3 regions of the Paenibacillus sp. 1A_MP2 genome follow, and region 3 is predicted to be linked to each of the others. Evidence: predicted binding sites of a transcription regulator. Region 3 holds the regulator's gene; each other region holds the start of a gene.
What was found. The regulator NrdR, encoded in region 3, represses ribonucleotide reductase genes. The targets are predictions, from matches to a motif close to AACACNATATATNGTGTT.

Region 1 (11,001 bases), 4.2 Mb from region 3:
GCTGACGTATTGTATGGCGATTATGCGCCAGCAGGCCGTCTGAATATGACGTGGGTGCAATCCGCAGATCAGCTGACTGATATCAGAGACTACGATATCATTCAATCTGGACGCACGTATCAGTATTTTGAAGGTGATGTACTATATCCGTTCGGACATGGATTGACGTATGCATCGTTTAAATACAGTAATCTGGAGTTGAATCCGTCCCAAACTGGAACTGAAGGCACAACTACGGTAACTGTGGACGTGACGAATACAGGGACGATCGCCAGTGATGAGGTTGTGCAATTGTACGTGCGTGCCGGACAGTCCCGTGTGAAGCGTCCGCTCAAAACGTTAAAAGGTTTCCGTCGTCTTCATATTGAAGCTGGAGCTACAGTGAAAGTCAGCTTCACGTTACCGGTTCAGGAGCTGGCAATCTGGGATGTAACCCGTGATCGTTATGTGGTTGAAAGCGGCACGTACAGCATTATGGTAGGCAAATCTTCCGCCGATATTCAGCTTGTTGCTGACCTGACGGTAGATGGAGAGATCATTCCTTCACGTAACCTTGGTGTGGCTACTCGCGCCGAGAATTACGATGCATACTTCGGTGTGGATCTGGATGAGAGCAAGGAAGGCGGAACATCTGTCCGTGTGATTGGAGAGCAGGGATGGATTGCCTTCAAAGATGCGGATCTGGGCAGTGCAGCAGCGCTTGAAGCTCGTGTATCGGCAGAACAGGCAGATGCGGTATTGGAAGTTCGACTGGGCGCACCTGACGGTGCATTGGCAGGACGCGTGGAACTGGCACAGGGCGAGGCCCAGCAGTGGTCCACGGTTAAGGCAGACCTCCAAGGTGCATCAGGTCAGCAGGATGTTTATCTGGTATTGTCCGCAGGAGTGCGTATCAGCTATTTCGAGATTCGTTAAACCTGCAGCCTATGGAAGTTGCAGCTCTAATAGCAAGTGCTCAGTTCGTTAAATAAAAACGCTAAAAAGGGATGTCCCCTTGTCATCTTCATGACTAGGGGGACATCCCTTTTGTTAATAAAACAACTTTTTCCAAAAGCCTAGGTGGCGAAATATCGAATTTAGATTGAGGAGTCAGCCGTTACCCGTTCTCTTGCTGTACGAGCAGCATCTACCATGATGCTTAATGCATCCACGACTTCGGCTTTACCACGTGTTTTCAGTCCACAGTCAGGATTCACCCAGAACAGATCGGCTGGCAGCACTTGAAGTGCGCGCTCGATCATATGCAACATCTCGTCCTTGCCTGGAACACGCGGACTATGGATATCGTATACACCGAGACCGATGCCTTTATCATACGTATTTTGCTCAAAGCTGCCTACCAGCTCCCCATGGCTGCGGGATGTCTCGATCGAGATCACATCCGCATCTAGGTCGCTGATGGCTTCAATAATATCATCGAACTCGCAGTAGCACATGTGAGTATGCACCTGCGTTGTTGGTTTCACGGTTGCTGTTGCCAAACGGAAGGATTCCACGGCCCATTGCAGGTACTCATCCCACTTGCTTCGTTTGAGTGGGAGTCCTTCACGCAGAGCTGGCTCATCGACCTGAATCATCTCAATGCCTGCTTGCTCCAGCGCTTCAACCTCGTCCCGAATGGCACGGGCAATCTGATAGGATACTTCGCTGCGCGGAATATCCGAGCGGACGAAGGACCAGTTCAGAATCGTTACCGGACCTGTGAGCATGCCTTTTACCGGTTTGCTGGTCAGTGTCTGAGCATACGCCGTTTCTTTCACCGTCATCGGTTCATTGAACAGCACATCTCCGTAAATGACAGGTGGCTTCACACAGCGTGAGCCGTAGGACTGTACCCAGCCATTTTTGGTAAAAGCGAATCCAGTCAGCTTCTCACCGAAAAACTCGACCATATCGGTACGTTCGAACTCACCGTGTACCAGCACATCCAGACCAATTTCCTCCTGAATGGTAATCCATTCCTGGATCTGTTCACGCACATAGGCATCGTATTGCTCCGCATTCCATTCGCCTTTGCGGAACAGGGCACGTGCCTTGCGCACGTCTGCCGTCTGCGGGAAGCTGCCAATCGTAGTCGTTGGCAGCAGCGGGAGCGGCCATTTTTGCTGCTGCAATTCGCGCCGCTCCTGGAATGACGCGCTGCGAAGCAGCTGCTCGTTGGCGTGCACCCCTGCTGGAGCGCCACTCAGGCGTGTCCGCGACTCGGACTCGCTTAGCAGGCGCACCGCTTCTGTGCTCGCCTGGGCGCGGCGGCTGGCTTCAGCCACAGCCGCTGCCTGGTCCGCCTGCTTCGCACCGCCGGACAACAACGTGCCGAGCGTCGCTATTTCTTCCAGCTTCTCGTCGGCAAAGGCCAGGGCATTGCGCAGTACCGGATCAAGCGCGCTCTCCTGAGCGGCAGTCACCGGTACATGCAACAGGCTGCAGGAAGGCTGAATGATCAGCTTGCCTTCGGCAGCGAATTCAGCCACCTGCTCCAGCAGCTTCGCCGTCTCTGCGAGATCGGCGCGCCAGATGTTGCGCCCGTCGATGACACCGGCGCCCAACCATTTAGCCTGCGGGAAGCCATGCTCCCGCAGGCTGGCCAGGTTGCCTTCATAGCCGTGGACCAGGTCCAGGCCGATTCCGGCTACAGGCAGTGCTGTCACGACCGGATAAGCTTCCACCGATTCGAAGTACGTCTGAAGCAGCAGCTTCAATTCCGGTGCGGCTTGTGCCAAGGCAGCATACACCTGTTGCAGCAAGGCTTCATCTTCGGAAGAGACAGCCAGCGTCAGAGCAGGCTCGTCGATCTGTACCCACTGTACGCCTTCGGCTTGAAGCTCGGCCAGAAGCTGGGCGTACACCGGAACGAGGCGTGTGACAATCTCCGCGAAGCGTTCCGTGTCATAGCCTTTGGCGAACCGTACATACGAGTACGGACCGACCACGACCGGTTTACCTTCCAGCCCAAGCTCCTGCTTTGCTTCGCGATAGGCGGCAAGGGGTTTATTTTCAAGCAATGCAAATGCAGTATCATTATGAATCTCCGGTACGATATAGTGATAGTTGGTGTTCAGCCACTTGGTCATCTCACAGGCCGTTGCCTGGTCATTACCCCGGGCCATAGCGTAATAGGTAGATACGGATACCGGTCCGCCTGTATGGTTAAAGCGCTCAGGAACGACGCCAAACATTGCGGATACGTCGAGAATATGATCATAGTAGGAGAAGTCGCCCACAGGAATCAGATCGAGCTGCTGTGCCTGCTGTTTCTTCAGATCCTGCAACCGAAGCGTGGTCAGTTCCTGATGAAGTGTGGATTCATCGATTCGACCAGCCCAGAAGGACTCCAGTGCTTTTTTCCATTCACGTCCCGCACCGATGCGAGGGTAACCGAGGTTGCCTGTCAGAACTTGTGCCTGTTGTTGCTGTGATTGCGACATGTAAAATTCCTCCTCATTTATAATGGTGAACTCATCATTCAGGTTGAAGCTATGGTGATGTGTTTCATTTGAAAGCATCAAAAAAAGGCGTTCCTTCCGATGTCATACCCTGAGAAACAGGCATCATGAATGACGACTGTGCACAAAGATAGAATGGGAAAGAACACCTGCTATAAGTTATTTTAGCGGTTGCTCTAACACCTCCCTATCTTCCGTAGGTCATGCGATGCTGTCGAAACAGGCAGGTCTCCTGGCTTACGGATCATGGTCTTGTACATGTCCTTCCCGGTGGATACACCAGTGGATTGTTTATGTACAGACTCCCCGTTTACAGTGGCGGGACCGCGACGGACTTACACCGTTCTTCCCTTTTAAGCCTGACCACGCCTGTAGCGCGGTTGGCACCTGTTTCCGTGTGCAGAAATGTGCGTACACATCTCCAGCTATGAAATTGGTGACCAAGTATAGATGATAGATTATATAATGATGCAATCGTCGTATACTTGCTTGTATGCTACCAATCATAGACGATAACCTACTAGCTTGCAACATATATCATTAATCCGATCGGAAATAAAAATGAGCCGTATGAAACCTTGGTTTAGTGACAGATTTGTCTCCTTAAAATGAAGTTTCAAAATGAACTGAATATCCACATGTTGTGGTAGATTCAACCCAATAAAAAAATCGTTACCATGTATCCATCTGCATGGTAACGATTGTGTGGCAAGCCATCGTTGCGGCTACATCAATGATGCGCTGATTGCGACTGCCGCGATAAGGAAGAGATACATCACGCTCAGCTGCAATATAAGGTCCATCAATAATAACGTCGCATAGGCGGGATAGTTCTGCTCGCGCAGGGTCGGCTACAAGTTCCTCATATACAAATCCGGTATAGGCCCATACCGTCAGATCAGGCCGTACCGCACGAAGCTGTCGAACCCAGGATGCACAATCTGCGGCAGAGAAAAAAGGATCGCCTCCGCATAACGTAACCCCTTCCAGCAAGGGATGCGCGGTCACTTCATGCAAAATCTGCTGCTGCCGTTCCTCCGTGAAGGGTTCACCCGCTCGGAAGCTCCAGGAGTCCGGGCTGAAGCAGCCCGGACAGGCATGTCGACATCCGCTAATGAACAACACGGCTCGCAGGCCCGTTCCCTCATTCACCGATTCGGGGATATAGCCATACAGATTCACCGATGTTTCACCCGATCCCGTACTTCAGCTTGCTTTGCCGTATTGAAGCGTACTTTGTAATCTCCGGTCAGGTATCCCGTCACCCGGCGCAGTCTCTGGAAATGCACCTGATTTTCATGAGCTTCACATCCGGGACATACTTCTCCGATTACGCCTTCATAACCACAGGCCGGACAACGGTCAATCGGGTGATTAATGGAGAAATACCCGATATCCTGGGCCAGCGCGTATTGCACGATTCGTTGGAAAGCCATGGTGTTGGCCCGTACATTCCCGTCGAGTTCGACATAAGAGATTGCCCCGGCATTACATAGCTTGTGGAAAGGAGCTTCCAATTCAATTTTGCGATAGGCCGGAAGGGTATGATAGACCGGAATGTGAAATGAATTGGTGTAATATTCCCTGTCGTTGACCCCCGCGATGCTGCCGTATCGCTCACGATCAAGCTTGGTGAATTTGCCGGATAGACCCTCGGCGGGCGTAGCGAATAAGGTGATATTCAAGTTATGCAACTCACTCATCCGGTCGCAGAACTCTCTCATCGTACGAATGATATTCAAGGCTTCTCGATGTACATGAAGGTCTTGTCCATGGTGACGGCCATATAGGGCGGTCATACATTCAGCAAGCCCGATAAAACCAAGGGATAACGTACCATGCTTCAACAGGTCAGCCACCGGTTCATTCGGAGCCAATTGTTCTCCACCTTCCCACACCCCTTCCCGCATCATAAAGTCCGATGCTTTGGCAGGCTGGTTAGTCTGAATTCGATAACGGTGCAGCAGTCCATCCGTAGCATTGTGCATGACGGATTCCAAAGCCATATAGAAGCCGGCCCGGTCAGCGATGGCTCTTGTTCCCTGGCAGATCCCATATCGTATGCCGAGCTTGACCAGATTGATGGTGTTAAAGGACAAGTTCCCTTTACCGCTTTGACGATTGCGTCCGAAGCGATCAGCCAGTGTGCGTGTACGACATCCCATTGTGGCAATGATCGTGTCGGGATCTTCCGGCCGATAATAGGGAAGGTTGAAGGAAGCATCCACATTGACAAAATTCGGATACATACGCCGGGAGGAGCAGGTCACAGCGAGCCGGAACAGATCGTAATTCGGATCTCCCTCAGATTGGTTTATGCCTTGTTTGCACTGGAAAATATGCTGTGGGAACACGGGCGTTTCCCCGTTACCGAGTCCACGAATGGTCGCTTGCAGCAACGACCGGGAGACAAGCCGGCCTTCGGCTGAAGTGCACAGTCCATAATTCAGTGAAGTAAACGGAATCTGTCCGCCAGCACGACTGCTCATGGTGTTCAGATTATGGATTAGCGATTCCGCAGCCTGTTCGGTCTCCAGTTCCGTTTCTTCACAGGCAAAGGCAAAGGCTCGTGGACATTTTACCTTCGCTTCATCACTATTCAGATGTAGCTGCTCATCCTCAATTCGGTTATTTTCCCCAAACAGCCGTTGTGCTTTCCGGTAATGCTTACGGAACGATCGCTTCACATAAGGTGCCAGATCCCAGTCGATTTTGTTGGCCGATACGCCGCCATACTGGCTGTTCTGCTGGGATTGAAAAATAATGGCGACCAGCGCCATGGCAGACATAATCGTCTGTGGTGTACGAACCGAACCATTGCCAGTATTAAATCCGGAGGCCAGCAGTCGGTCAAACGGGATGAATATACAGTTGGTCGTTCCAAGGGCATACTGATCCAGATCGTGTACGTACAGATCACCATTCTCCACAGCTAAAGCAAGGTCCTCTGGCAGCACATGACGCAGAGCATGCCACTTGGCCGTCTCCGAACCGAGCCTGCTCATCTTGCCGCTGAACGAGTCTCCGTTCAGATTGGCATTCTCCCTCAGCGTATCAGCGTCTTCTGCACCGATAATTCGTCTTCCCAGGTCAGATAGCAGATCAGGCGCAGGTGGAGAGGCATACTCAAGCATGTTCATATCAGATTCCTCCTAAAAAATGAGATTGTATAGGGATAATGTAAATTCATTGAACACTATATGTAGAGTTTCTTTATCCATTTATAAACTATATCTTGTTATTTGGGTGTGATAACCGTCACATAAGAGGAGCGCGTTGAACGTGGCGATTTTCTAGTCTGGCATGATAAAGGTTTTCAAAGGCGGAGGGTAAGCGTATAATTTCTTATTACCGTGTCAGTATAGTTGACGAAGCTAGAAATAAGGACAGAAAACCTGCCAGGTAAGCGGTTGCTAAACTTTCCTGTCATCGAATCATAACGTCCATAGCAGATTCCCGTACGTGGAATAAATTGGATTCGGGTATGTTTCCCTTTGATTCCTACAGTGTTAATCATATATGAATAGGTTGTGACAGCTGTTTCGGAACATTTGAACCCTCGTTAATCGATTGAATCATCATGTGCAATACGGATTTGAAATGCAGCCAAAACAAGAGGGGTGAGTCATGGGAACGGTAAGCATTACAAGGGGCTTCTATGAAAATATCCAGGAAGCCGCGTCCCATATTGTAGAAGTGTTAAGCGGCATATTAAAGGTGAACACTATCTTTGTTGCGACGAATGATGGCGTGACCAATGTTATTATGGAGGCTTTTAACCGAGAGGAACAGTTGATTGCCAAAGGCAGTGCGCTTCCATTTGAAGCTTCATATTGCAGCCTGGTATTGAGAGATAAGGAAGGCAGTATGGTTATCACGGATACATGCGAACATCCACTTACGGAATCGATGAACGTAACGAGCGAACTGGGCAATCGTTTCTTTGTGGGCATTCCGATTCTGCGGAGGTCAGGCGAAGCGTTCGGCACCATATGTCTGATGGACAATCCCGATTATGTGATCAGTGAAACGGATATGAAGACGCTGAAAGCTATGGCTGTTTTCCTGGGGTATGTCGTGGATCTGGAAGATACACTGCAGGTCCAGGAGCAGAAGCTGAGTGATTCGGAGCAACTACAGGAGCAGCTGCAGGCAGAGAAGGAACGTGCGGAATCCGAGGCAATGACCAAGACACAGATGCTGTCGCTGATGAGCCACGAGATTCGTAATCCGCTGAACGGCATTTTGGGATTGACGGATCTGATGCGTACACCGGATATGTCGGACGAGCAGACAGAGTATGTGAATATGATTGAGACTAGCGGTAACATTCTGCTCTCACTGCTAAACAACATGATGAGTTTTAACGTCAACGATGCAGGCAAAACAGTTGTACACGATGATCCATTTGATCTGGTAGCCACGATCGAGAATACCGTTTATCTCTATGTGGGACTTGCGCTTAGCAAGAACATTGAGCTGGGATTGAACCTTGATCTGAATGTATCTCAGGTTTACGTCGGGGATGAAATCAAGATCGGACAACTTTTGGCCCATGTCATTCAGTATGCCATAGATTCAACACGCACAGGATCAGTGTTGGTTACAGCAACCGTGGATGGTGGAGATGCAGAGGAAACGGGGACGCTTCGACTTCATGTGAAGTATACCGGTCGCATGCTGTCTTCGGACAAAAAGCTTAGATCATTTAACAATTTAGACGGAAATATAAGTACACAGAAGCTGGTGGGAACCAATCTCGGTTTGGCGGTCAGCCAAAACCTTGCCATCCTTATGAACGGCCGTATTCAGGTGCGTGGCCTGGGAGACAAGGAAACAGAATTCGAGATCTGCCTGCCGCTCCGCAGACATTGGGAACTGCCTCAGCTTGCCAATATTCAGCACCGACTGAGGGGCAATAAGGTGTTGCTTGCGAAGGATCCCGACATTTTGCAAGGGGCCTCCTCCCTGATGCGAAGATGGAAGATGGATGTGCATATGACCTCGTTTACAACCGAGGCGTACAACTGGATTCATGAGGGCTTTAAGCCTGACGTGGCCGTTGTGGATATGGGACTGCTGGAGGGCGGCGCTGTGGATTTTGTGCACAAGCTGAAGCACCTGATTACCGATTCACCGGTCATTGTGCTGATTCCGTATGGTATGCATATCGATCCGTATGAAGCGGAAGTCTTCGATGCGGTCCTGACCAAGCCGGTGAAGCAGGCTGAATTGTTGAATGCGTTAAGCATCATTGTGCATTAAGAAAATGAAAAAAATATATTAAATTAGGCGCACCTGTTAGGGGTGCGCTTTATTTGTTATTTGCAAGGAAGACGATCCTCGAACAAGCAGCTCCGAGTCGACTTTAAATACGCGTTTATCCTGAAATTCATTCGTATTCATCATGTCAATCATCTTCTCCATCAGGATGGCTCCCATCGTATACTTGGGCTGGTTCACCGAACTTAGCGTTGGATGAATGTATTTGCTGATTCGATTGTTGTCCACACCTACGATAGCCAATTGCTCGGGAATACGTATTCCGTATTCTGTACATGCCTTATATACGCCGAGGGCCATTTCATCATTGGCCGCATATACCGCGGAGAAGGACAGGCCTTTGTTAAACAGCCTTTTGATGGCCTCGTACCCGCCTTCCTCGTTGAAGTTCCCGTTCTCAATCAGTTCGGGACGAAATGGAATTTGATGCTTGCGCAGGGCTTTCAAATAGCCTTCAAGCCGCTCATAGCTGTCGATTGCTTCGGGATAACCGTTCAAGAACACGATATTTTGATGTCCGGCCTCAACCAGATGCTGAACAACTTCCTGGGAAAATTTCACGTTGTCAGTATATATACAAGGAATCTGATCATGTTCGATATATTTGCCAACGATGCCAATACGGTACCCCTTGTCCGCGAGATTGAATAATTCCTCATCCGCCAGCATGGGAGTGATAATGATGACACCGTCAATCGTCCGGTCCAGCAGCAAATTAAGATAATCGACTTCTCGCTCTTTCAGGTTATGGGCATCACATATGATGACTTTGTAATGGCGGGCGTAGGCGATGTTCTCAATGCCTTTGATTATTTCCGCATAATAGGAATTGTTGATATCCGGAACGATGACACCAATCGTCATGGTTCTTTGTGAACGAAGATTCTTGGCTGCTGCGTTGGGGTGATATCCCAATTGCTCGATGGCGCGCATCACCTTATCTTTGGTTTTGGTGCTAACCTTGCTATGCTGATTAATAACTCGTGATACGGTTGCCGGGGATACACCTGCAATGGCAGCGACATCAATGATTTTGACATCCATATGGTTCACAACTCCAAATAAGTGATTGACAATTCATTCAAATTCATTATAATTCCAATTGAAAACGATTACAAGATATAACCGATTGAAGCAATAATTGGGGATAATGTAGGAATAGAGGGTTTGTATTCAATTTAATGTAATCGATTTCATAAATCTCCTTCGTTGCGATAAATAGCGGTGCATCCATGAATCTTGCCACTTGTAGACCCGCTGTTTCTATAGCATTATGTTACCCGTCGTGAGTGCTGCATCCTGGTTCAGTCATACTTCAAGCTATGACCATTTAAGGGAGGCGTCAACATGTTGAAGAAGAGCACCATTATGCTATTGTGCAGCTGTCTGCTGCTCGGACTGCTGGCTTCAGCCGTAGGTTCTTCGAAGGCCGAAGCGGCTTTTGGATCAGGGGATTTCCTGAAAGCTAACGGGACGGTTGTCCGCAAAAATTCGGGTACAGGTAACGTGGTAAACCTGCGTGGAACCAATTTGGGTGGCTGGCTGCTGCAGGAAGAATGGATGACGCCATCCGGGGCGGTAGATGAATACACACTGCGACGTACTTTGACAAATCGTTTTGGAGAATCGGGTGCACAGAGCCTGATCAATGGATATCAGGACAACTGGATTCAGGCTGGCGATCTGGATAACATCAAGAACTGGGGCATGAACGTTGTGCGTGTGCCGATCTATTGGGAGGACTTTATGAACACCAGTGGTGTCATGAAACCTGATTCGGTCACGTTCCGCAAGCTCGACTGGCTCATTGATGAAGCGGGCAAACGGAACCTGTATGTGATTCTCGATCTGCACGGGGCACCGGGAGCAGCCTGTCCGTGGCATTCCTGCGGTCAGGAGAATTCCAACCAACTGTGGACCAACTCTACATACCAGAACTGGACCATTCAGATCTGGGAACGGATGGCAACACGTTACAAAGGCAATCCAACCGTTGCCGCGTATGACCTGCTCAATGAACCTCTTGTAACCATGGGTACAGGTGAAAATGCAGCTCAAATCAAGCAAAAGATGGATTTCTATGACCGCATGTACAAAGCGGTTCGTGCCAAGGATGCGGATCACATGATCATCATCGCGGCATTCTTCGACTGGTGGGCAGCTTCACCGCCAACGACTTATGGCTGGACGAATGTGATGTATCAGACGCATCACTATCAATTCACGGATTATAACAACTGGGATCTGACCAATTCAGAGATGGATCGCTGGTTGA
Region 2 (11,001 bases), 1.7 Mb from region 3:
CGTTTGACCAGCAGACATTCCAAAATATGAAAAGAACCCTCGTTCCCTTAGCAGAAACGGGAAGGAAGCGCCGGGAAGACCCGACGTATGCCGCACCTGTGCCTTATGAGATCGGAATCAAGCTTAATAACGGTTGTAACCTGCGCTGCAAGCATTGTTTTGAATGGAACCCGGATGGTTTCCATCACGGCTTTGCCAGTGAAGTGAAGAGAGACGAGATTGAAATTCCCGTCGTGGAGAAACTATTGGCCGAAACGAGAGAACGCAAATCACGTGTATTCCTGTGGGGCGGAGAACCGCTATTCTACTCCAAGTTCGATGAACTGGCAGAACTGCTGGCTAAGGAAGATCGGCACACGACCATTTGTACGAACGCAATTCTTATTGAACAAAAGCTGGATTCTATTTTGAAAATGTCAAAGAATTTGGTCATGCTCGTCAGCCTGGAAGGCTTCGAGAAGGAGAATGACGCGATCCGGGGCAAAGGCACGTTCAAGAAAGTGATTCACGCCATACAGCTGCTGTTGGATCTGCAAAAGCAGGGCTTGTACAAAGGAAAAGTGTCCGTAGCTCTGACTGTAAATGACCAGATGGTCGACCAGCTGTATAACTTGATGGAATTCTTTGAAGAGATGGGCGTGGATTCCGTTTACTTCTGCTTCCCATGGTACATCCCTTCGGATACGGCGGAAAAAATGGACACCTACTTTGATGCCCACTTCCCGCATCTTGCCTCCCGCTTTGCAAGCGACCACAAGAACAGCTGGCACTCTTTCACGTTTCACATCTCGCCTGACCGTTTCGACACGTTAATCGAGGAATTTAAACGAGTCAATTCACGTGTGTGGAATGTACGTATCCGCTATCAGCCTGCGCTGGAGCCCGAAGAGGTAGAAGGATTTATTCGCGGTAGTGAAAAGCCAGCGATGAATCGGACCAAGTGTTTCTCAATTTCAAACCGGATGGATGTAATGCCAGACGGTAAAGTCAATCCATGCAAATTTTTTCCGGAATTCAGTGTCGGTAATTTGTACGAAGAAAGTGTGGCAGATATTTTCCACGGTGAGGATTTGCGAAAACAGCGGGAGATTCTGGCCTGTGGTCTGACACCGATTTGTTCGAAATGTGTGCTTCTGTATAATAACGGAGTTTAATCGCTTTAACTTTCAGCCGCCCAATAAGGGAAAACATGCAATCATTCAGGAGGAGCGGGGATGGACTTTATCCGTGTGCGGGAACTGCACAAATCGTTCGTATATTACCGGAAAGAAGCTGGACTCAAACATTCACTGAAAAACTTGTTTGCTCGCAAATCACTTGTGAAGGAAGCGGTTAAATCCGTTTCCTTCGATATCGGCCCCGGAGAGTGTGTTGGATTTCTGGGTCCAAACGGAGCAGGTAAAACCACGACTCTCAAAATGTTGTCAGGCATTCTATATCCCACAAGCGGAAAGGCTGACGTACTTGGCTATGTACCTTGGGAGCGAAAGAACGAGTTCAAACGGCTTTTCTCCATTGTAATGGGCCAGAAAAATCAGCTTTGGTGGGATCTTCCCGCCAGTGACTCGATTTATTTGAACAAATGTATATATGACGTGGAGGATGAGCTCTACCGTCGAAGTCTTGCCGAACTGTCGGAAATGCTTGATGTGCAAGACCTCCTGGATGTGCAGGTACGCAGGCTGTCCTTGGGTGAACGTATGAAAATGGAGCTGATCGCCGCTCTGATCCACCGACCGAAGCTGCTATATCTCGACGAGCCGACGATCGGCCTGGATTTTCCCTCGCAGAAGAGGGTGCGGGAGTTTCTGAAATACTATAATGAGCAGTTTGGCGCGACAATCCTGCTGACGAGCCACTACATGAAGGATGTAGAGGACCTGTGCAAGCGGACGATTATTATTAACGAAGGAAGTCTTCTATATGACGGAGATCTTCACAAGATTAATGATCTGTTTGGTGAGCACAAAATTGTGAAATTGCGATTCTCGGAGCCAGTTGCCGAGCAGCGGTTGGTCAAATTCGGGAAAGTAATCAGCGCAGACGAATATAGCGTTGTTCTGGAGCTGCCCAAACATCGCTTAAAAGAAGTGTCGCGGGCTGTGCTCGATTCGTTCCCGATTGTTGACTGGACGATTGAGGACGTGCCAATCGAGGAGAGTATCTCGATGCTCTACCAAAAGGAATCCGTCGGATGAATGGACGCAAATTGTATACGGCTGTTTTTTCGATGGGTGTGCAGCAATCGATGGAATACCGCTTTCACTTCTTTCTCGGTCTTCTCGGAGCCGCGTTTCCGATTCTTGTTCAGTATTTTATATGGACAGCGGTGTACCAACATTCTGGCGAAGCAGCGCTGTTCTCGTATTCATACAATCAAATTATATTGTATACCATCTTGGCGGGCTTGGTATCCAAGCTGATTGCTACCCAGTTCGAGCACCAGATTGTCGATGATATCAAAAACGGCGGTCTCAACAAGTATTTGATCAAACCAGTCAGCTACTTCGGGTATCGGCTAGTATCCTTTTTCGGACAGAAGGCGATTTATTACGGAGTTACAGCTGTGCTGCTCGTTGGAATTATATGGCTCGCATCTGCCGGGGGCGTGCTTGAGTTCCAAGTCATACGGCTGATCCTCTTCGTCGTCACACTGTCGGGGGCACTTTTGCTCAATTTCTTAATCTCCTACTGCATCTGCGCAAGCGCTTTTTATCTGAATGAAATCTCTTACTTTTTCGTCATTACCAGCCTGCTCATCAATATTTTGAGTGGAGGTATGTTTCCGTTGGAGATTTTCGGGGATTCGATTGTGGAGGCACTTCAGTACACGCCATTTCCATATACCATTTATTTTCCAGTTAATGTTCTCAGCGGCAAAACGGAAGTGGCGGCGATGTATCAGGGGGTGCTCATCCAGTGCGGATGGATACTCCTGTTCTTATGGCTATCCCGTCTAACGTGGCGGATATCTATGAAGAAATATTCGGCGGTTGGGGGTAGCTGGCATTCCATATGTTTAGAACCATGAGAAAATACGCACATTTGTACGGCATGTTCATCAAAAATTGTCTCATTGCCCAGATGGAGTTTCGGGGAAATTTCATGATGAGCCTGCTTGTGGAATCCGTCTACCTGCTCGCCAAACTGTTATATGTGCTCGTCGTGTTCCGCACCGATCTTCACGTAGACGGCATACCGCCTGAAGGGCTGCTTCTATTTATAGGCATGCACACTGTGGTGACAGGAATTTACGTGGGACTGTTTTTCACAAATTTCACGAAAATCCCGGAATATATTAAAGACGGCTCGCTTGATTTAATGTTAACAAAGCCGATTTCTCTTCAATTTATGGCTTCCTTGCGTTATGTCGATCTGGCACTGCCAATCCCTGATATTTTGGTTGGTTTCGTCATGATAGGTATTGGCTGGCATGCCATGGACATACCCCTGACATTTCTCCAGCTTGCCGGGTTTATGCTGCTATTATTCGTCTCCGTTATCATCACATACTGTCTAATGATTATCCCTGCGTTACTGTCATTTCGGTTCGTTCAGACGGGGTCTGCATCAGAAATCGCCCATTCCGCCTGGGACGCCAATAACTTTCCGATGGCGATATACCCGACTTGGGTCCGTCGGATTGGTACCTTTGTCATTCCGCTGTTCCTGATTACCAATTTCGGACCGATGTTCCTGCTGGGGCAGCTCAGCTGGCTCTATACAGGACTGGTGCTGGTCGGTGCGGTACTGCTCTTCATAGCTGTACGATTGCTTTGGAAACAGGCCGTGAAGGGATACAGCAGTGCAAGCAGTTAAGAAGGCTTCTGGGTCATAAGGTAGAGTAGCCGGGTAAAGTCTAAAAACTCAGAAGGGGGAGAAAGAATGAATGCTGTTCAGCTTCCTGTGTTGAGTCCGCCGCTTAAAGGATTTCTGCGGTGGGCTTACACGCTTTCGATTACCAGTGCACATGAGGAAACGATTCCTTGGTATTACAGCAATTTCATTCAGTTGTCCTGCAAGAAAACCTTTCTGGAAGATGGCAGACAGTTTTATATCGATTTTTTCCGGGCAAGCCCAATGAACTGAATTTCAACAATCCATTTCTACTGACATGCTCTGTGAATTATACGATTCTGGAGCATTTGGCGTTGGACGCTTGGCCTCAATTTTTCGCGGATCAGATTCGCAGCGGTTATTATTGCGTCGTATTTTTGGATGAAGCTCAGCTACCGCCAGCGGCGGCCTATCAGAAAGAACCGTTTCCTCATCATCTCTTTCTATACGGTTTTGATTGGGACAAACGTATTTTTGATGCTTCCATGTTCGATCATACAGGAGTTTACCGCAATTTGCAGATTTCGTTCACAGACTTCCAGGATGCTATCCATTCCATGAGACATCTGCTGAGAGAGGGGCTCACGGCAGATCACCACACGTATTTTTACAAATACGAGCCGCATTCCCCTTATCCTTTTGATCGAATCGTAGCGCTCGACCAGCTGCATGATTATCTGAACGGAGAGACCCATCTGAACCGCATTAATTACAATCCTGACCAAGAACAGGCTTTTGGCCTTGATGTCTATGACTATTTACAGATGTATTATGATGCCGTAGAGAGCAATGATCCCCGGCTTGGTGAACGTAACGATGTGAGACATCTTCATGTACTCTGGGAGCACAAAAAAATGATGAGCGAGCGGATTGGCTACTTGGTCGATGAGGGGATCATCCCTTACGACGAACAACTTGTGAATGGTTATCAGGATATAACTACAAGGGCAATGAAGTTAAGGGATCAATACATCCGACATGAAATACGTAAAGACAATGAAATATTTGCAAAGGTAAGACTCCGATTGGAGCAATTTCGAAAGGAAGAGCCTGTTCTCCTGCAAAGACTGATTTCATTTCTCGAAGATTAAATAAAGAAGGCTATTCCTCTGTGGGGAACAGCCTTCTTTATTTATATTCATTGGCTACACGTAGTCATTGTAATCAAGTAATGGCTTATTCGAACTTGAAATCATCATCCGTCAGGGGTTCCACATTCAGTGTGCGAATATAGCCGTTGCCTTTTTTAGAGAAAAAGTCATGCTGCTTAGTATGGGTACTGATTCCATTTAACACAATCGGGTTGACTTCCTCGTCTTCAAATAATGGCTCAAAACCGAGGTTCATCATCGCTTTATTAGCGTTATAACGAAGGAATGCTTCCACTTCCTCGGTCAAATGAATAGGGGTATATAATTCCTGCGTATATTGCAACTCATTTTGATGAAGAAGCTGTATTAAATCAACCAAACCTTGGTACACATCATTCCGCTGTGTTTCATCAAAGCTCGCGTATATTTCCTGGGCCAACACACCCACATATACACCATGAATACTTTCATCCCGCAGAATCAGATCAATGATCTCACCACTGCAGGTGAGTTTGCCTTGTCCAGCTAAATAGAGTGGATAGAAGAATCCGCTGTAAAACAAATAACTTTCCAAAAGTACGGAAGCGGCCATCGCCATATACAAATCTTTTGAAGTTTCAATGTTCATATAATACTGACGTATAACCGTCGCTTTGGTTTGCAGATATGGATTTTCTTCCACCCATTTAAATACACTGTCAATTTCTTCGGTTGATGCCAATGTGGTAAAAATACTGCTGTAGGATTTCGCATGAATCTGTTCCATCATCGCCATAAAGCTCAGTACAGCCTTGCGTTGCAGTCCATCCACATGCTCCATAATCTGCGGCATACCTACACCGCCCTGAATGGTATCCAGAAGGGTTAGGCCTCCCAAAACTTTCATATAAGCGTCTTTTTCTGTATCACTGAGCATACCCCAGGTCTTTTTATCATCGGATAAAGGAATCTCGTCATCGGTCCAAAATTGCATAATATTCTGATTCCAGAACATGAGAGTGAAATCATCATCTGCCCGATTCCAGTTCACAGCTTGAATTGCCGGCATGTTATATCAAACTCCAATCGTAATACCCAAAAAGGGGATTTGTTTATATTGAGCAAGCAATGCATTCTTCCATCGTTAGCTTGTTGGTTCTTGTATAATACAGAGATTTCAACCCTTTATGAGCAGCATACAGGTAGCAGCGAGCCAATTCTCGAGTGGATACATCACTGTTTACATGAAGAATTGTGGAGATTCCTTGGTCCACATGCGGCTGAATTTCCGCAATCAAATCGATCACTTTGAATTGATCCATCTGATACGCTGATTTGTAATAGAAGACGTTATCCTTTTGCAAATAGGGCATCGGATAATACGTGGTTGAATTGGCATAAGTTCGTGTCTCAATTTGTTCTACGATGGGCATTACACTGGATGTTGCATTTTGGATATAAGAGATGCTTGCTGTTGGAGCAATAGCCATGCGATAAGCATGATAGAGGCCATTTTCCATCACTTTAGATTTAAGCTGTTTCCAATCATCGGGCGAAGGAACATCAATTCCGTTAAACAATTGTTGTACTTTCGATGTGTTGGGACGGTAATCCGTGGTCACATAACGATCGAAATATACACCAGTCGCATAGTCGGACTTATCAAATCCATGGAACCGTTGGCCGGTTTGCATTGCAAACTCCATACTTTTCTCCAGAGAATGATAATTCATGGTCATAAAGAAGGTGCGTACAAAATCCTTGGCTTCCGTGCTCTCATAAGCAATCCTGTTTTTGGCTAAATAACCGTGCAGATTCATGGCACCCAAACCAACGGAATGCATTTCGGAGTTGGCTTTGGCTACACCTGGAGCATTGGCAACATGCGTCATGTCGCTAACGGAGGTCAGTGCGATCATTCCCTCATGAACGGATTCCTTGATCTTGCCGCTCTCCATAACATTAACAATATTGAGGGAGGCCAGGTTGCAGCTAATATCTTTGCGGATAATATCCGGTTGACCATAGTCTGTAATTTCAGAAGTCTCCTGAAGTTGGAAGATCTCTGTGCAGAGGTTGGACATTTTGACTTGTCCTACGTTTTTTAAGGCATGTGCTTGATTGGCATTGGTTTTATTAATGATATAGGGATAGCCGGATTCAAGTTGAATCATCGCTATTTTGGTCAGCATATCCCGTGCACTCAACGATTTTTTCTTCTTCACACGATCGTCAGCCAGCAACGTATCATACATCACATCCAGATCCATATCATCCAAATGTGTTCCATACGCCTTATAGACACTATAAGGTGCAAAGAGATACAGGGGCTCATTATCTTGAGCCAGCTTATAAAAACGATTAGGTACAATAAGTCCGATAGAGAGAGTTTTCAGACGGATTTTCTCGTCCGCATTGATCTTTTTACTGTCCAGCAGCTCCATAACGTCCCAACCGAAAATATTATAGTATGCTGCGCCAGAACCTTTCCGTTGACCCATCTGATCAGCGTAGGAGAAACCATCCTCCATCAGCTTGAGAACTGGCGTAATGCCTTTCGCAGCACCTTCGACACCTTTAATGACTTCTCCGCGAGCACGCAACTTCGACAGGTTGACAGCCACTCCACCACCGATTTTGGATAACTGCATACAAGTGTTCAGTACATAGTTTATGGAGTTCAGTGAATCATCCATTTCAAGCAGGAAGCAAGAAACCAGTTCACCGCGTCGACTTTTTCCGGCATTCAGAAAAGTGGGGGTCGCGGGTTGAAGACGCTGCTCCATCATAGAACGAGACAGCAAACAAGCCGTATCAAAATGTCCTTGACCCAGATGAAGTGCTACGGCTGCGACTCGATCCGCATATTGCTCAAGGTATGTTTTTCGGTCATATGTTCTCAACGCATAATCGGTGTAGAACTTGGACGCTGCCATATAGGAAGGAAACTTATACTGATAGCCGCGTGTAATTTCGAATACGGTTCTAACTTCGTCGGTTGTATAGGAAGCATAGAAATCCTCGTAATAATCATGTTCAATCATGAATTGGACTTGTTGATCAATGTTGGCGAATGCCATACTTTTATCTTTGATTTCTTTCATAAACTCCTCTACAGCCTCTTGATCCTTATGTAACTGGAAGAAGCCATTAGAGTCGCGCTTTAACAGCATGTTATTCAATTCAATATGGCGCAATGCGGCTCACCTCCTGTTCAAAATACTCCACATCTCTTTTGGAACCAGATAATTCAAATTTACTGATAACCGGGACGTTGTAAGAAGCAGATATCAAATCTGCACTTTTGGCAAAACGCTCACCCCAGTTACGGTTACCGCTGGCGGCCACGCCAATCAGGTATTCAGAGTTTTTTTGCAAAAAAGAAGACACCTTATCAGGTATCTGTCCAAAACCTGTTGTATATGTCACAAGTACGTACGGTTCATCAATCGTCATTTGATTCTGAATCTGAACAGCCGGCAGTTGAAGCTTGGAAATAAACCTCTTAACATTCCCGGTTATTGAATCATACACAATTAGCACTATCATATCCTCCTTGACAAATGAAAGGTGATCAAAAACAAACACTATATATAGATTATATTATTAATTTTATATCAATATATAGCTTTGTCAAATGCATTTCGGTATCGATTTTGTGAAAAACCTGAGGAATGGGCTCTATTACTAGGTTTAAAAAATTTGGGGCTTAGTAGATATCCATATTCGAAGCCATGATAATTGGTGCATGTGAGAATTGGGATTGTCATTGAGAATGATTAAGGTTGCCGACGATGTCGTAACAGCCGTCACCGGCAAGAAATAGCCTGAACATAATCGTTCATACATTGTCTACAATTCGAAAGTAGATTATCAAAAGGCATGGCTCTATGGAGTCATGCCTTTTAAGTGTGATGAAGGTATGCTGATTACATATCACAAAGAAGTGGAGGTAAAACATGAACGGGACCCTGCCGCAACATAGAATATTAATTGTAGATGATGATGAACGGGTCCGAAGACTTCTTCGAATGTATTTGGAGAAAGAACAATTTATCATCGAAGAGGCTTCGTTGGGCTGGCAAGCCTTAAGTAAGCTTCATCAGGAGTCGTATGCCATGATCATTCTGGATTGGATTCTTCCCGATGTTAAGGGAATTGAAATATGCCATTACCTGCGGACAAACTTCAGCATACCCGTCATGTTTCTGACAGCCAAGTCAGAAGAAGGAAATCGGCTTGAAGCTTTCAAAGCAGGGGCGGATGACTTTGTGATGAAACCATTCAGTCCGAGGGAAGTGGTGCTCCGTATCAAAACCATGATGGCTCGTTATAACGGATTGGTCGAGCCTGCGCCAAAAGATCATTCAGCGAGCGAGGTGCTGATTTCCTCCATTTTAATCAATCCAGCTTCCCGAAGGGTCACAATAGAAGAGGAGGAAATTCATATGACGCCCAAAGAATTTGATTTGCTTTATCATCTGGCGACACACTCGGAAATAGCTTTCTCCAGGCAGGACCTGCTGCGAATTGTTTGGAAAGTGGAGCATGAGGAAGATCTGGATTATCGAACTGTAGATACTCATGTGAAACGGCTGCGTGACAAACTATCCGAGCATGTGCCGAATCGGGAAGAGTTGATTCAAACCCTGTGGGGATTTGGTTATATTCTTCGTTTGCCTCACTGATTCTTATCTTGATATGTAGGAGGAGAATATGTCTTACAAACAAATCAAGTGGATGATTCTGCTCATTCCTACCTTGACCGTTGGACTCTGGGAATATGTACGACATCAGTTTTTGCTACCCTATATATCAATGGATCTGGGCAACTGGCTGACGCCTGTCATTGTATATGTTGTGAGCATAACGTTGTTAACTCGGTTGTTTCTCATGTTGGAACGTATCCAAAAAGAGCTGGAGCATGAGCGTGAAGTCAAAGCCGCATTTGAATCTCGGGAAAAGATGGCCAAGGAACTTCATGATGGAATTGCGCAATCCCTTTTTTTATTATCGGTGAAAGTCGGACGTCTGGAGGAGCAAGCTAAGCAGGATCAACAGCTGGACGATGTGTATTCAATCAAAAAAACGGTTCATGAAGTCAATCGTTATGTGCGTCAGGCCATTGCAGATTTGCGTTATGATCCTAACGTTGATCAAGCCTTGACTATGAACGAATCGGTCACATGGATTGGTCAAATTCGAAGAATTTCCAAAGATATCCCTGTCCGAATTGAACTGGACTGGAGCATCCCGGAGGATGCATTTACTGACAAAGAGAGAGTAGAACTGCTCGCTTGTATTCGGGAGGCTCTTTTTAATATTCAAAAGCATGCATCAGCATCCCAAGCATGGATTCAGGGAAAGGGACATAAGCAGTGCTGGAATATTGCGATTCGAGATAATGGAAAAGGGTTTGAGATGAATCCTTTTGAACGAAAGGATCGATATGGATTAAAAATCATGCGAGAGCGGATGAATGAACTGAACTTTAATATGCAATTCCGAAGGGAACAGGAGCATACCGTTGTCGAATTTTCAAAGGATGGTGAGATGCAATGAGCCATACTCGCGTACTTGTTGTGGACGATCACGCTCATGCGAGAGAAGCCATATGTGAAATTTTATCCATGGATCCCAGCTTCGAAGTGATTGGCGTCGTATCGGACGGTCAGCAGGCGATTGATTATACAGAACAGTGGCTTCCCGATCTGATCCTTATGGACATTCAGATGCCGATCCTGAACGGTCTGGAAGCAACACAACGGATCAAATTGGCCTTTCCTTATGTGAAGATTGTCATGATTACCGTCTCGGATGATGTACTTCACCTTTTGGAGGCGTTGAAGCGGGGGGCTCAGGGCTATCTTCTCAAAAACCTTGAACCGTCCATGTGGCTGGAATATCTTCATTCCATCGTTACAGAAGAAGCTCCTTTGAGCCGTGAGGTGGCATACCAAATCCTGAAGGACGTCTCACTAACGGAGAAAAAAGAGCCTGATGTTCCATTAACCACAAGAGAAAAGGATATTCTATATGGTGTAGCTGCAGGATGGACCAATAAAGAAATCGCTGCAAATTATACGATTTCAGA
Region 3 (11,001 bases):
GCAGAGATTAACAGCAGCTCCGTTCATGTAAACGATGGAGGGGCTGCATTCAAACAGCTGAACACGGCTGTAGCAGGCATGTCTCATATTGCAGAAAATATTGCCATGGAAGGCAAGACGGCTGGGGAATTGGCAGAGCATATTCGGGAGAGACTGGAGAATATGGTCCAAGCGGATGATTAATTGAAGGCAGGATAGGCATCGTTCATACGCAATGATCAGATAAGGGGGTCATGAGTGTGAAAGATGTCTCTTTTTACATTCCGTTAACATGAAAGTGATACTGTTTTTACAATGAGAGGGTAGGATATTATAGATGGCCGGAGCCAAGTTTAATTATTGGCATCGGTTTACGTAAGGGAATCTGGTTGTCCCTGCCGCGAAGGAGAAGTGAACATCCATGAAAGACCTCATTCACATTGAAGGACTTAATTTATACTATGATACGCATCACGCGCTTAAAAATATATCAATGGACCTGCCGGAGAAGACGGTTACCGCGTTTATCGGTCCATCGGGTTGCGGCAAATCCACCTTGCTTCGTACATTGAATCGGATGAATGACATGATTCCAGGCGTACGTGTGGAAGGACAAGTTATGCTGGACGGTTCCGACATTTATGGCAATGAGATTGAAGTCGAGACGCTGCGCAAGCGGGTCGGAATGGTGTTTCAGCAGCCTAACCCTTTTCCAAAATCCATCTACGATAACGTAGCCTATGGGCCGCGACTTCATGGGGTGACACAAAAAGCAGAACTGGATCGTTTGGTTGAGCAGAGTCTGGTCCATGCTGCACTGTGGGACGAAGTAAAGGATGTACTCAAAAAATCGGCACTCAGTCTCTCTGGCGGACAACAGCAGCGGCTCTGTATTGCACGTGCCCTGGCTGTTCAGCCTGACGTCCTGCTGATGGATGAAGCAACGTCTGCACTTGATCCGATCTCGACACTTAAAATTGAGGAACTGGTGAAGGAATTGCACCACAAATACACAATTGTAATGGTAACCCATAACATGCATCAGGCTGCGCGGGTATCGGGTCGTACTGTATTTTTCCTGAATGGGGAAGTGGTGGAGGCGGCTGAAACAGAAACATTGTTCTCCACACCACAGGATTCCAGAACCGAGGATTATATATCCGGACGGTTCGGCTAAGCGAGCTGAGTTCGAACGATCCCGGTGTGTCCGGAGATGATGGATAAGGAGGACATGGAATCTATGATTCGCAGAAAAGAATTTGATCAAGAGCTTGAGGAACTGCGCACACTGCTTCGGCAAATGGGTGAGCATGTAGGAACGGCGCTGGATGGTGCCATTGAAAGTTTGCAGACGATGGATGCCGAGAAAGCTCAGGTCATCATCAAGAACGATGCGAATCTGAATGCCCTGGAAGACAAGATTATGGAACTGGGTTCCAAACTCATCATTACACAACAGCCGGTAGCGAAGGATCTGCGACGTATTATTGTTGCATTCAAAATCTCAAGTGACCTGGAGCGTATGGGTGACCTTGCACTCGATGTAGCGAAAGTGACCCTTCGCATGGATGGGCAGCAGTTGATTAAACCGCTAGTGGATATTCCAAGAATGGCGGAAATCGTAAAAGCCATGGTTGATGAATCTATTGAATCCTTCCTGAAAGAAAATACGGATCTGGCTTACAAAATGGCTCAAACTGACGATCAGGTTGATCAATTGTACAGTCATATGATCAGTGACCTTTACTCGTTCATGTCAGACCATCCGAACAAGGCTTCCCAAGCGATGCTCTTGATGATGGTAGGGCGTTACATCGAACGGATTGGTGACCACGCAACAAACATTGGTGAGAGCACGGTGTATCTGGTAACAGGAAAACGCCCTGATTTGAATCAATAGGTAACTGTATTAGTGAAATTGGGTAATTCGTACGGAATAAAGGGACTTTCTCTTGGGTGGCCTGTAAACAGGCTGTCTGTGGAGGGGGTTCCTTTTTCTGCAGGTCAGATGATGACAAAAAAATCGACTGATTTTTTTGTTGTAACTGGTGTGTATGGTATCATGAGAGTAGATGTAATTGAAGGATTGACGATACGATACGCGAGGTGCTGGAATGGACAAGTTTATTCTCATAGATGGTAATAGCATTATTTACAGGGCGTTTTTTGCAATGCCGCCGCTAACTAACTCGAAAGGTTTGCACACCAATGCGGTATATGGTTTTACGACGATGTTACTGCGGTTACTGGAAGAACATAAACCGACACATGTGATGGTGGCATTTGATGCAGGTAAAGTCACGTTCCGACATGAAGGTTACCAGGAATATAAGGGTGGCCGGGAGAAAACACCACCGGAGTTGTCAGAGCAATTTCCACTCCTGAAAGAGCTGCTTCAAGGCTTTGGTATTGCCCAGTTTGAGCTTGCAGGATTTGAAGCCGATGACATTATCGGAACATTAACAAAACGGGCAGATGAAGCGGGAAGACAGGTTCTCGTTGTGTCGGGTGACAAAGATATGTTGCAGCTCGCGTCTGAACATGTGAATATCGGGCTTACACGTAAAGGGGTCACTGAAATTGAGTTGTACGATCCTGCTCAGATTAAGGAGCGCTATGGTCTGACTCCACTTCAAATTATTGATCTCAAAGGCCTGATGGGCGATACGTCTGACAATATCCCGGGCATTCCTGGTGTCGGAGAGAAGACGGCTTTGAAACTGCTGCACCAGTTCGGCTCGGTCGAGGAAGTTCTTAACGGCACAGGTGAGCTGAAGGGTAAAATGAAAGAAAAGATTGAGGCACATGCCGAAGATGCCCGTATGAGCAAGCAGCTTGCCACGATTCACCGTGAAGTTCCATTGGAGCAAACGTGGGAAGATATGCAGTTCGCTGGATTAAAAGAGGAACTGGCAGGCCCGGCTTTGGCCAAGCTCGAATTCAAGTCTTTGCTTGAACGTCTGTCTTTCCGTGGAAGTGTAGCTTCTGAACAGGAAGCCGTACCAGCTGCTGCGGTGGAATCGTCCATTGCAACAGAAGAAACGATTAGTGATCTGTTCGGCTCACTCGGATCCATTGATGTGCTGCATGTGGAGACACATGGCGATAACCCGCATCAGGCAAAACTGATTGGACTTGCTGTAGGTTCAGCCGGAACCTATACATTCCTGTCTCCCGAGCTGCTTCAGTCTGAAGCAGCAGCTCCAGTACGAGAATGGCTCGGTAATGCAGAACAACCCAAGCGAGGATATGATCTGCATCGTGTTGACCTGGCGCTGCATGCGCATGGGATTGAGTTTGCAGGAGCGTCCTTTGATGTGCAGCTGGCTGCCTATTTGCTTGATCCAACCGAATCGAATCAGACAATTAGCGGCCTGACTACGAAGTATGGTCTGCCTTCCCTTGTTGAGGATGATACGGTTATGGGCAAAGGTGCAAAATACAGGGTGCCTGAGGCAGATATACTCGGAGATTTTCTGTGTCGTAAAGCAGCCGCAGTAGCAGCGATTATTCCACTCCAGGAGCAGGCGCTGGAGTGCAATGAGATGAACGCACTCTTCCATGACCTGGAGATGCCTTTGTCACGTATTCTTGCTGATATGGAGAAACAGGGCATTAAGGCTAATACGGCAGATTTGCAGGCTTTGGGCAGTGAGTTCGAAGAAAATATAAGCAGGTTGATGGCGGAAATCTACAAGCTTTCCGGTACGGAATTCAATCTGAATTCACCGAAGCAATTGGGTGAGATTTTATTCGATAAACTCGGTCTGCCTGTGGTGAAGAAAACAAAGACAGGATACTCTACAGACGCCGAAGTATTGGAGAAGCTGGCTCCTTATAACGATGTGGTCAAGCACATTCTGCAATATCGTCAACTTGCCAAGCTGCAATCCACATATGTAGAAGGACTGCTCAAAGAGATTTCAGAGAAGGATGGCAAAGTGCATACGTACTACCGGCAGACGATTGCAGCTACCGGACGTCTGAGCAGCCAGTTCCCGAACTTGCAGAACATTCCAATTCGTATGGAGGAAGGACGTAAAATCAGGAAGGTGTTTGTTCCTTCTGAACCGGGCTGGTCTATCCTGGCAGCAGACTATTCGCAGATTGAACTGCGCGTACTCGCCCATATTTCAGATGATGAGCGGCTGAAGGAAGCTTTTGTCCAGGACATGGATATCCATACGAAGACGGCCTCCGATGTGTTTGGTGTGAAGCCAGAAGAGGTAGATGGAGACATGCGACGTTCTGCAAAGGCGGTTAACTTCGGGATTGTATACGGCATCAGTGATTACGGCCTCTCGCAGAACCTGCACATCACGCGTAAGGAGGCGGCACAGTTCATTGATCAATACTTTGAAGTGTTTCAGGGTGTGCGCCGATACATGGACGATATTGTGAAGGAAGCGCGTCAGGATGGTTATGTCAAAACGCTGCTGGAACGTCGTCGTTATCTGCCAGAAATCAATGCAAGCAACTTTAACCTGCGTTCCTTTGCGGAACGGACAGCGATGAATACGCCGATTCAGGGAACTGCGGCAGATATCATCAAGCTTGCCATGGTACAGATGGATGAAGCGCTGCGTGAACGCAAGCTGAAGAGCCGTATGCTGCTTCAGGTGCACGATGAGCTTGTATTCGAAGTGCCTGCGGATGAGCTGGAACTGATGAAAGAATTGGTTCCTTCAGTGATGGAAAAAGCATTGGAGCTGTCTGTGCCGCTGAAAGCGGAAGTCAGCTACGGGGAAAACTGGTACGAGGCTAAATAATGGATCCTCAAGCGTGTTTTCCGTTATTTTACAATCTGTTTTTCAGCTGTTTTCGACACAAGAAGGGGTCCCGCTGAACGCCATCTTCCGTTATAATGTAGGGGAGGTGAGAACAACATGCCGGAATTACCGGAAGTCGAAACAGTCAGAAGAACATTGAATCAACTTATTGTTGGCAAGACCATTGACTCAGTTACCGTTAGCTTGCCGCGGATTATTCAGCGGCCGGACGACATAGATGCATTTGCAATGGAACTTGCGGGACATACCGTGATCGGTGTGGAGCGCAGAGGCAAGTTTTTGCGTATTTTGCTGGACGGGCTGGTGCTTGTCTCCCATCTGCGGATGGAAGGAAGGTACGGGGTATACCAACAGCATGAGGAAGTGGAGAAGCATACCCATGTCATCTTTCACTTTACCGATGGAACAGAACTACGGTATAAGGATGTGCGTCAATTCGGTACAATGCATCTCTTCAATGCAGGGGAGGAACTGGTATCCAAACCTTTGTTAAAATTAGGGCTGGAGCCGCTTGATCCCGCGTTTACTTTGGCTGCATTCCGTGATGCTGTTGGCAAACGGACAACCAAAATTAAGGCCGTGTTGTTAAATCAGGCATATGTGGTCGGCATCGGGAATATCTATGTGGACGAGGCTTTGTTCCGCGCAGGCATTCATCCAGAGACCATTGCCAAGACATTGACAGAAGCGCAGCTAACCGTGCTGCATGAAGCGATCGTAGCTACGCTGCAGAATGCGGTGGATGCAGGTGGGTCCTCCATTAAGTCCTATGTGAATGGGCAGGGCGAGATGGGAATGTTCCAGCATCAGTTGAAAATATATGGACGCAAATCTGAACCTTGTGCAACTTGTGGCACATTAATCGAGAAGAGCGTAGTAGGCGGCAGGGGCACGCATTATTGTCCGAAGTGTCAACCGCTGCTCTAAATCGGTGATGGGTTTGGCAGTATGAACGAAATCGTTAAATTGTAGCACCCTTGGACTCCTCCTTCCATATACTGATATGGCAGAAATAAGCGGGCGTATACCCATACTGGCAGCCGCCGGTTGGAACGAGTTCCGCACAGGGGAGGAATCCGGGGTGCTGCATCATTTTATTTCATTACTGGCGCTTGCTTTGGCGCTTAGTTTAGATGGTTTTGGAGTTGGGATTACATATGGACTGCGGAGGACTAAAATTCCGCTGTTATCCATTGTCGTCATTTCCATCTGTTCGGGTCTGGTTATTGCGTTATCCATGCAAGTAGGTGTATTTCTGTCCCATGTGGTATCTCCGGATGCGGCTTCAATTGTTGGAGCGGTTATTCTGATTGGTATTGGCGCATGGTCGTTGCTGCAACTTATTCGAAAACGAGGCAAGGAACAGCTGGAAACGGACAACGGATTGCGTGAGGGAGCAGGAACAATTCGAAGTGGTGCGCAATCCTCACAAGAAGTTCAGTCGAAAGGCAGAAATCAGGTGCTTGCACTTGAGCTTGAGCAATCGGCTTCTGGAGGATCTCTGGAACGAATGGTCTTTACACTTGAGCTGCGGAAGCTGGGGGTAGTCATTCAGATTCTGCGTAGCCCCTCAAAGGCGGATATGGACAATTCGGGAAGTATATCCGTTCAAGAAGCGATGTGGCTTGGCATTGCTCTTTCTCTGGATGCTTTCGGCGCAGGATTGGGGGCCGCCTTATTGGGATTCCCGACCTTGTGGACTGCACTAGTTATTGCGTTGTTTAGCGGGGTATTTCTGTCATTGGGCATGAGGGTTGGGTTGCGCTTTGCTGCACTGAGTTGGATGCGAAGATTATCCGTGCTACCTGCGCTTTTATTAATGATTATGGGAATAATGAAGTTGTTGTGAGGTGAAATAATGAATATTGGCTTAACCGGCGGGATCGCGACAGGCAAAAGTAGTGTTTCCGCCTTTCTCGCCAGTAAGGGAGCGTTGCTCATTGATGCAGATGTTATTGCCCGGGAAGTCATGATGCCCGGGCATCCCGTTCTGGCTGCGGCTGTTCAGCGGTTCGGACAAGCCATATTGAATGAGGACGGAACACTGGATCGGAAAAAGTTGGGCAGTATTGTGTTTCAGGATCCAGAGGAACGCAAAGCGCTGGAGGCAATTACACATCCTGCAATCCGCAAGGAGATGCGCGAACGTGCTGCGATGTACGAGCTTGAACATGCGGACAAGCTTGTCGTATCGGATATTCCGTTGTTGTACGAGTCAGGGCTGGAAGAGGGCTTTGAAGAAGTGATGGTTGTATATGTCCCTAGGTCCGTGCAGCGGGAACGACTGATGAGCCGGGATGCAATGACAGTGGAACAAGCAGATGCCCGTATTAACGTGCAGATGGACATTGAAGATAAGAAGCAGCGTGCTGACGTGGTTATTGATAACAGCGGCTTGTGGTCAGAGACGGAGCAGCAAATTATTTCATTTTTGCATCGTAAAGGTCTATTATGAGATTGCTGCGTAAAAAACGGGTATTGTTGTTGATGTTTGTGTCTTTTGTATTGGTGCTGTTCCTGAATACGAACTGGATGTCATGGTTCTATCCGATTCATTATAAGGAAGAGATTCGTGCACAGTCTCAGAGTTATGAGGTCGATCCGTTTCTGATAGCCTCCATCATCAAGGTGGAAACCAATTTTAAGACAAGCAAAGAATCCAAGAGAGGGGCTATTGGGCTGATGCAGCTTATGCCCGACACCGCGAACTGGATTATGGAGCAAGCCAAAATTCCGGGCACCTCATTGGAAGAATTAAAGCACGAGCCTGAAAGAAATATCCAGTTGGGTACCTGGTATCTACGCAATCTGTCAGATCAATTTGACGGAAATGAAACGGCTATGATTGCTGCGTACAATGCTGGTCCGGGCAAAGTAAACTCATGGCTGAGGGATGGTGTTTGGGACGGCTCGTTTGAGACGGTCAAAGATATTCCGTTTGGCGAGACCCGGCACTATGTACAACGCGTCATTTATTATTATAATCAATATGTAAAGATCTATAATACGTTCTAAGAGAAGACATTCTGGACATGGTCCAAAATAAGTAGAAGCACCGAGCAGACCGGTTATTCACCGGCCGCTCCATGCTCCTCTGTGTTAACGTATTACGATGCAGATATTATTGGTATTGACCAGCCAATTGCTGTTCTGCAATTGTTACCAGACGCTTCGTGATGTATCCACCGATCGAACCGTTCTCGTAAGAAGTCATGTTACCTTGGTATCCGTCTTGTGGAATGCTGATTCCGAGTTCTTGAGCAACTTCATATTTCATTTGCTCGAGAGCTGCGGTAGCTTTAGTTACCACCAGGTTGTTGGAGTTACCATTGCTTTGTGCCATTGCTGTTCACCTCCTCGCGGTTGGTAAAAGTATTATGTGTCGCCAATACGATTTTCATAACTAATGATTACAGGGAATTTGTGGTAAAAGTAAAACATGGGAAGTGATCTGAATTGAAATGTCCTTATTGCGCCTATCTGGGCACCAAGGTGCTTGATTCAAGGCCGGCCAATGAATCGAAATCGATTCGTCGTCGTCGTGAGTGTGAGCAATGTAGCCGTCGATTTACAACTTTTGAAATGGTGGAAGAAACGCCGCTGATCGTCATCAAGAAAGATGGCAGTCGCGAGGAATTTAGCCGGGACAAGATTCTACGTGGTCTGATTCGGGCTTGTGAGAAACGTCCGGTCTCGGTAGAAACGCTGGAGATGATGGTTTCCGAGACAGAAAAGGCGCTGCGAAATACAGCTGACGCTGAAGTGGAGAGCCGCCAGATTGGTGAGCTGCTGATGGAACAGCTGTTTCCCGTTGACGAAGTAGCGTATGTACGTTTTGCTTCGGTGTATCGCCAATTCAAAGACATCAATATGTTCATGAAAGAATTAAAATCTCTTTTGTCCAAAGAAGACATCGAGGATTAATGAAGCGGGTAAGGGAGAAGAGCAATCTGGGGTTACCGTAACGTGTGTTCCAGTAAAAAGGATGTTCTTCTCCAATCACTTTAAATTCAACAAAAAGTTGTTGACAGCCAAAGCTGTATTTTATATGATATAGGAGTCGCCTGCGGAATGAAGCAGAGATGGACAACCGTTTACATTCATATTTTGGGGCCTTAGCTCAGCTGGGAGAGCGCATCGCTGGCAGCGATGAGGTCAGGGGTTCGATCCCCCTAGGCTCCATACTTAAAAGCCTTTAAACACAAAGATTTCTGTGTGTTTAAAGGCTTTTTCTGTGCAAGGTCATTACATCGGAAACAAGCCTGCAGCTTACGTTCTAATTGGCCGGATACGGCATTTTATTCTCGATCTGGTCCTATTAATCTGGACAGCGCATATGACTGATGTTATATTGTTTCTATAAGAAACAATATTATTCGTAAAGGAAATAATATCTGATGAATCTCCATGAATAGTGGATATCCAAAAAAATGGCTCAAGACGGTTAGATGCCGATTGATACTTGAGCACAATGAAGGGATGGAATGAATGATGAGTCATATGGAGACAACAATTGAATCTTTTGACGGAACTCAGCTTTATTTTAGCAAAAATATTGTAAGCGGTGCCAAGACAGCCGTGGTCATTGTTCATGGCTTGTGTGAGCATGCCGGGCGCTATGATTATTTGACCGATAAACTAAACAAACGTGGTTTTAACGTATATCGTTTTGACCATCGTGGTCATGCAAGATCAGAAGGGAAGCGTACGTTCTACAGTGATTTTCATCAGATCATTGATGATGTAAATGTGGTTGTTGAAGCAGCCTTGCAAGAGAGCGGGGATATTCCGCTTTTTGTCATTGGGCATAGTATGGGTGGCTTCGCGACCTCTTCATTTGGAACGAAATATCCAGGCAAAGTAAAAGGAATTGTTCTATCCGGAGCGTTAACTCGTTACAATACGAAGGTTGCCGGAGAATTGCCACTTGATCTTCCCCGGGCACGTATTTTCCCAATGAGCTTGGTAGCGGCGTATGCAGTGATCCGGAGGTGGTATCCGCTTACGTGAATGATCCGCTCGTAGAAAAGCAGATTTCCGTGGATTTGTTTAATAGCCTGGGGAATGGAGTGGCCTGGTTAAAAACACATGCGAAGCAGTTTGTCGATCCTGTACTTGTTCTGCATGGAGCAAACGACGGGCTGGTGAGCGAACAGGATTCACGCGACTTTTACGGTGATATTGCCTCAACTGATAAAACGCTGAAAATATATGCACATCTCATGCATGAAATATTTAATGAACCCAATCGCGATGAAGTCATTGAGGAAGCGATCACATGGATTGAAAAACATATCTAAATTCAGTACATTGGAATAGAGAGATAGAGACACTTTGAAGGTGAAAGGGATTATTCATGAAATTAGACTGGATGGGCGACCATCGGGAACTTATTGAGAAGATCATCAAGTATGGTAATGCATATTCGAACACCTACAAGCTGCAGCGAAGTTATGGTACGAATATGACGTTCTCCGCTTCGCAGATTCAGACGCTGGAGTACATTCTGGAAGCTGAGGACAAGGAAGAAAAAATGTCGGAAATGGCAGCACGACTAGGCGTGAGCCGCAGCACGTTTTCCAAAAATGTGAAGGTTCTAACGGAAAAAGGATTACTCGAAAAATACCATTTAAGTGGAAATCGCAAGGACATTTATGTCAAACCTTCGGCCAATGGACGCGACGCGTATGCCCAATATACTGAATTTGTTCGTGATCTGTGCTTTGATGATATTTTTCAGTATGCTGATACGATTTCAGAGGCTGACAAGAAAAGCTTTATACGCATTATGGATTTGTTTGCCGATGTATTGCTCTGGTATGGTGAAAAAGAACAGGAACCGCGAAAGCTCATCAAAATTGATGCGAATCGTAATTAAAAAGGGCACATCATGTATTGAAAGTTGAATAAGTCATTACTAGGTTAAGTGAATACTTTTGATGGTCATAGTCCTGTCATGTAAACAGGACACAGGACTGTCAGACAACATTGAAGCTGCGACGGTTTCCCACTAGTATACTGGGGAACGGTCGTTTATTTTTTATTCATTCTGAAACTTTTACTTTGGGAAGAATGTACTCCGGATGAATCAGCAATGCTAAAATAAAGAGGTATAGCCAATTTAACCGTGTAGAATGAGCTGAAATTAGAGTCATTACCCGCCCGGTAAGAGTCACGGAGGATCAGAAAATGAACAACTCGGAATGGGCAGAGTCCTATTTTCCAATATATA

Region 1: the regulator NrdR is predicted to act here: its motif matches at 6,636-6,653, upstream of ACTWJ7_RS04430 (anaerobic ribonucleoside triphosphate reductase).
Region 2: the regulator NrdR is predicted to act here: its motif matches at 8,491-8,508, upstream of nrdI (class Ib ribonucleoside-diphosphate reductase assembly flavoprotein NrdI).

The regions. Positions count from the first base shown of each region.
Region 1 covers NZ_JBQQCS010000001.1:874,687-885,687, forward strand. The annotation lists gene ACTWJ7_RS04415 (glycoside hydrolase family 3 C-terminal domain-containing protein) at 1-915, shown strand, start outside; gene metE (5-methyltetrahydropteroyltriglutamate--homocysteine S-methyltransferase) at 1,077-3,425, opposite strand; cobalamin riboswitch at 3,649-3,849, opposite strand; gene nrdG (anaerobic ribonucleoside-triphosphate reductase activating protein) at 4,116-4,625, opposite strand; gene ACTWJ7_RS04430 (anaerobic ribonucleoside triphosphate reductase) at 4,622-6,583, opposite strand; gene ACTWJ7_RS04435 (histidine kinase dimerization/phospho-acceptor domain-containing protein) at 7,071-8,708, shown strand; gene ACTWJ7_RS04440 (LacI family DNA-binding transcriptional regulator) at 8,745-9,770, opposite strand; gene ACTWJ7_RS04445 (cellulase family glycosylhydrolase) at 10,074-11,001, shown strand, end outside.
Region 2 covers NZ_JBQQCS010000001.1:3,370,938-3,381,938, forward strand. The annotation lists gene ACTWJ7_RS16500 (hypothetical protein) at 1-7, shown strand, start outside; gene ACTWJ7_RS16505 (radical SAM protein) at 1-1,154, shown strand, start outside; gene ACTWJ7_RS16510 (ABC transporter ATP-binding protein) at 1,215-2,198, shown strand; gene ACTWJ7_RS16515 (ABC transporter permease) at 2,195-3,031, shown strand; gene ACTWJ7_RS16520 (ABC transporter permease) at 3,016-3,819, shown strand; gene ACTWJ7_RS16525 (hypothetical protein) at 3,886-4,089, shown strand; gene ACTWJ7_RS16530 (hypothetical protein) at 4,152-4,928, shown strand; gene nrdF (class 1b ribonucleoside-diphosphate reductase subunit beta) at 5,014-5,976, opposite strand; gene nrdE (class 1b ribonucleoside-diphosphate reductase subunit alpha) at 6,020-8,104, opposite strand; gene nrdI (class Ib ribonucleoside-diphosphate reductase assembly flavoprotein NrdI) at 8,091-8,450, opposite strand; gene ACTWJ7_RS16550 (response regulator transcription factor) at 8,867-9,595, shown strand; gene ACTWJ7_RS16555 (sensor histidine kinase) at 9,624-10,469, shown strand; gene ACTWJ7_RS16560 (response regulator) at 10,466-11,001, shown strand, end outside.
Region 3 covers NZ_JBQQCS010000001.1:5,096,111-5,107,111, reverse strand. The annotation lists gene ACTWJ7_RS24870 (methyl-accepting chemotaxis protein) at 1-183, shown strand, start outside; gene pstB (phosphate ABC transporter ATP-binding protein PstB) at 401-1,156, shown strand; gene phoU (phosphate signaling complex protein PhoU) at 1,220-1,879, shown strand; gene polA (DNA polymerase I) at 2,094-4,748, shown strand; gene mutM (DNA-formamidopyrimidine glycosylase) at 4,866-5,696, shown strand; gene ACTWJ7_RS24845 (manganese efflux pump) at 5,851-6,618, shown strand; gene coaE (dephospho-CoA kinase) at 6,628-7,224, shown strand; gene ACTWJ7_RS24835 (lytic transglycosylase domain-containing protein) at 7,221-7,784, shown strand; gene ACTWJ7_RS24830 (alpha/beta-type small acid-soluble spore protein) at 7,891-8,112, opposite strand; gene nrdR (transcriptional regulator NrdR) at 8,226-8,693, shown strand; tRNA gene ACTWJ7_RS24820 (tRNA-Ala) at 8,879-8,951, shown strand; gene ACTWJ7_RS24815 (alpha/beta fold hydrolase) at 9,258-9,779, shown strand; gene ACTWJ7_RS24810 (serine aminopeptidase domain-containing protein) at 9,776-10,069, shown strand; gene ACTWJ7_RS24805 (MarR family winged helix-turn-helix transcriptional regulator) at 10,126-10,647, shown strand; gene ACTWJ7_RS24800 (AraC family transcriptional regulator) at 10,959-11,001, shown strand, end outside.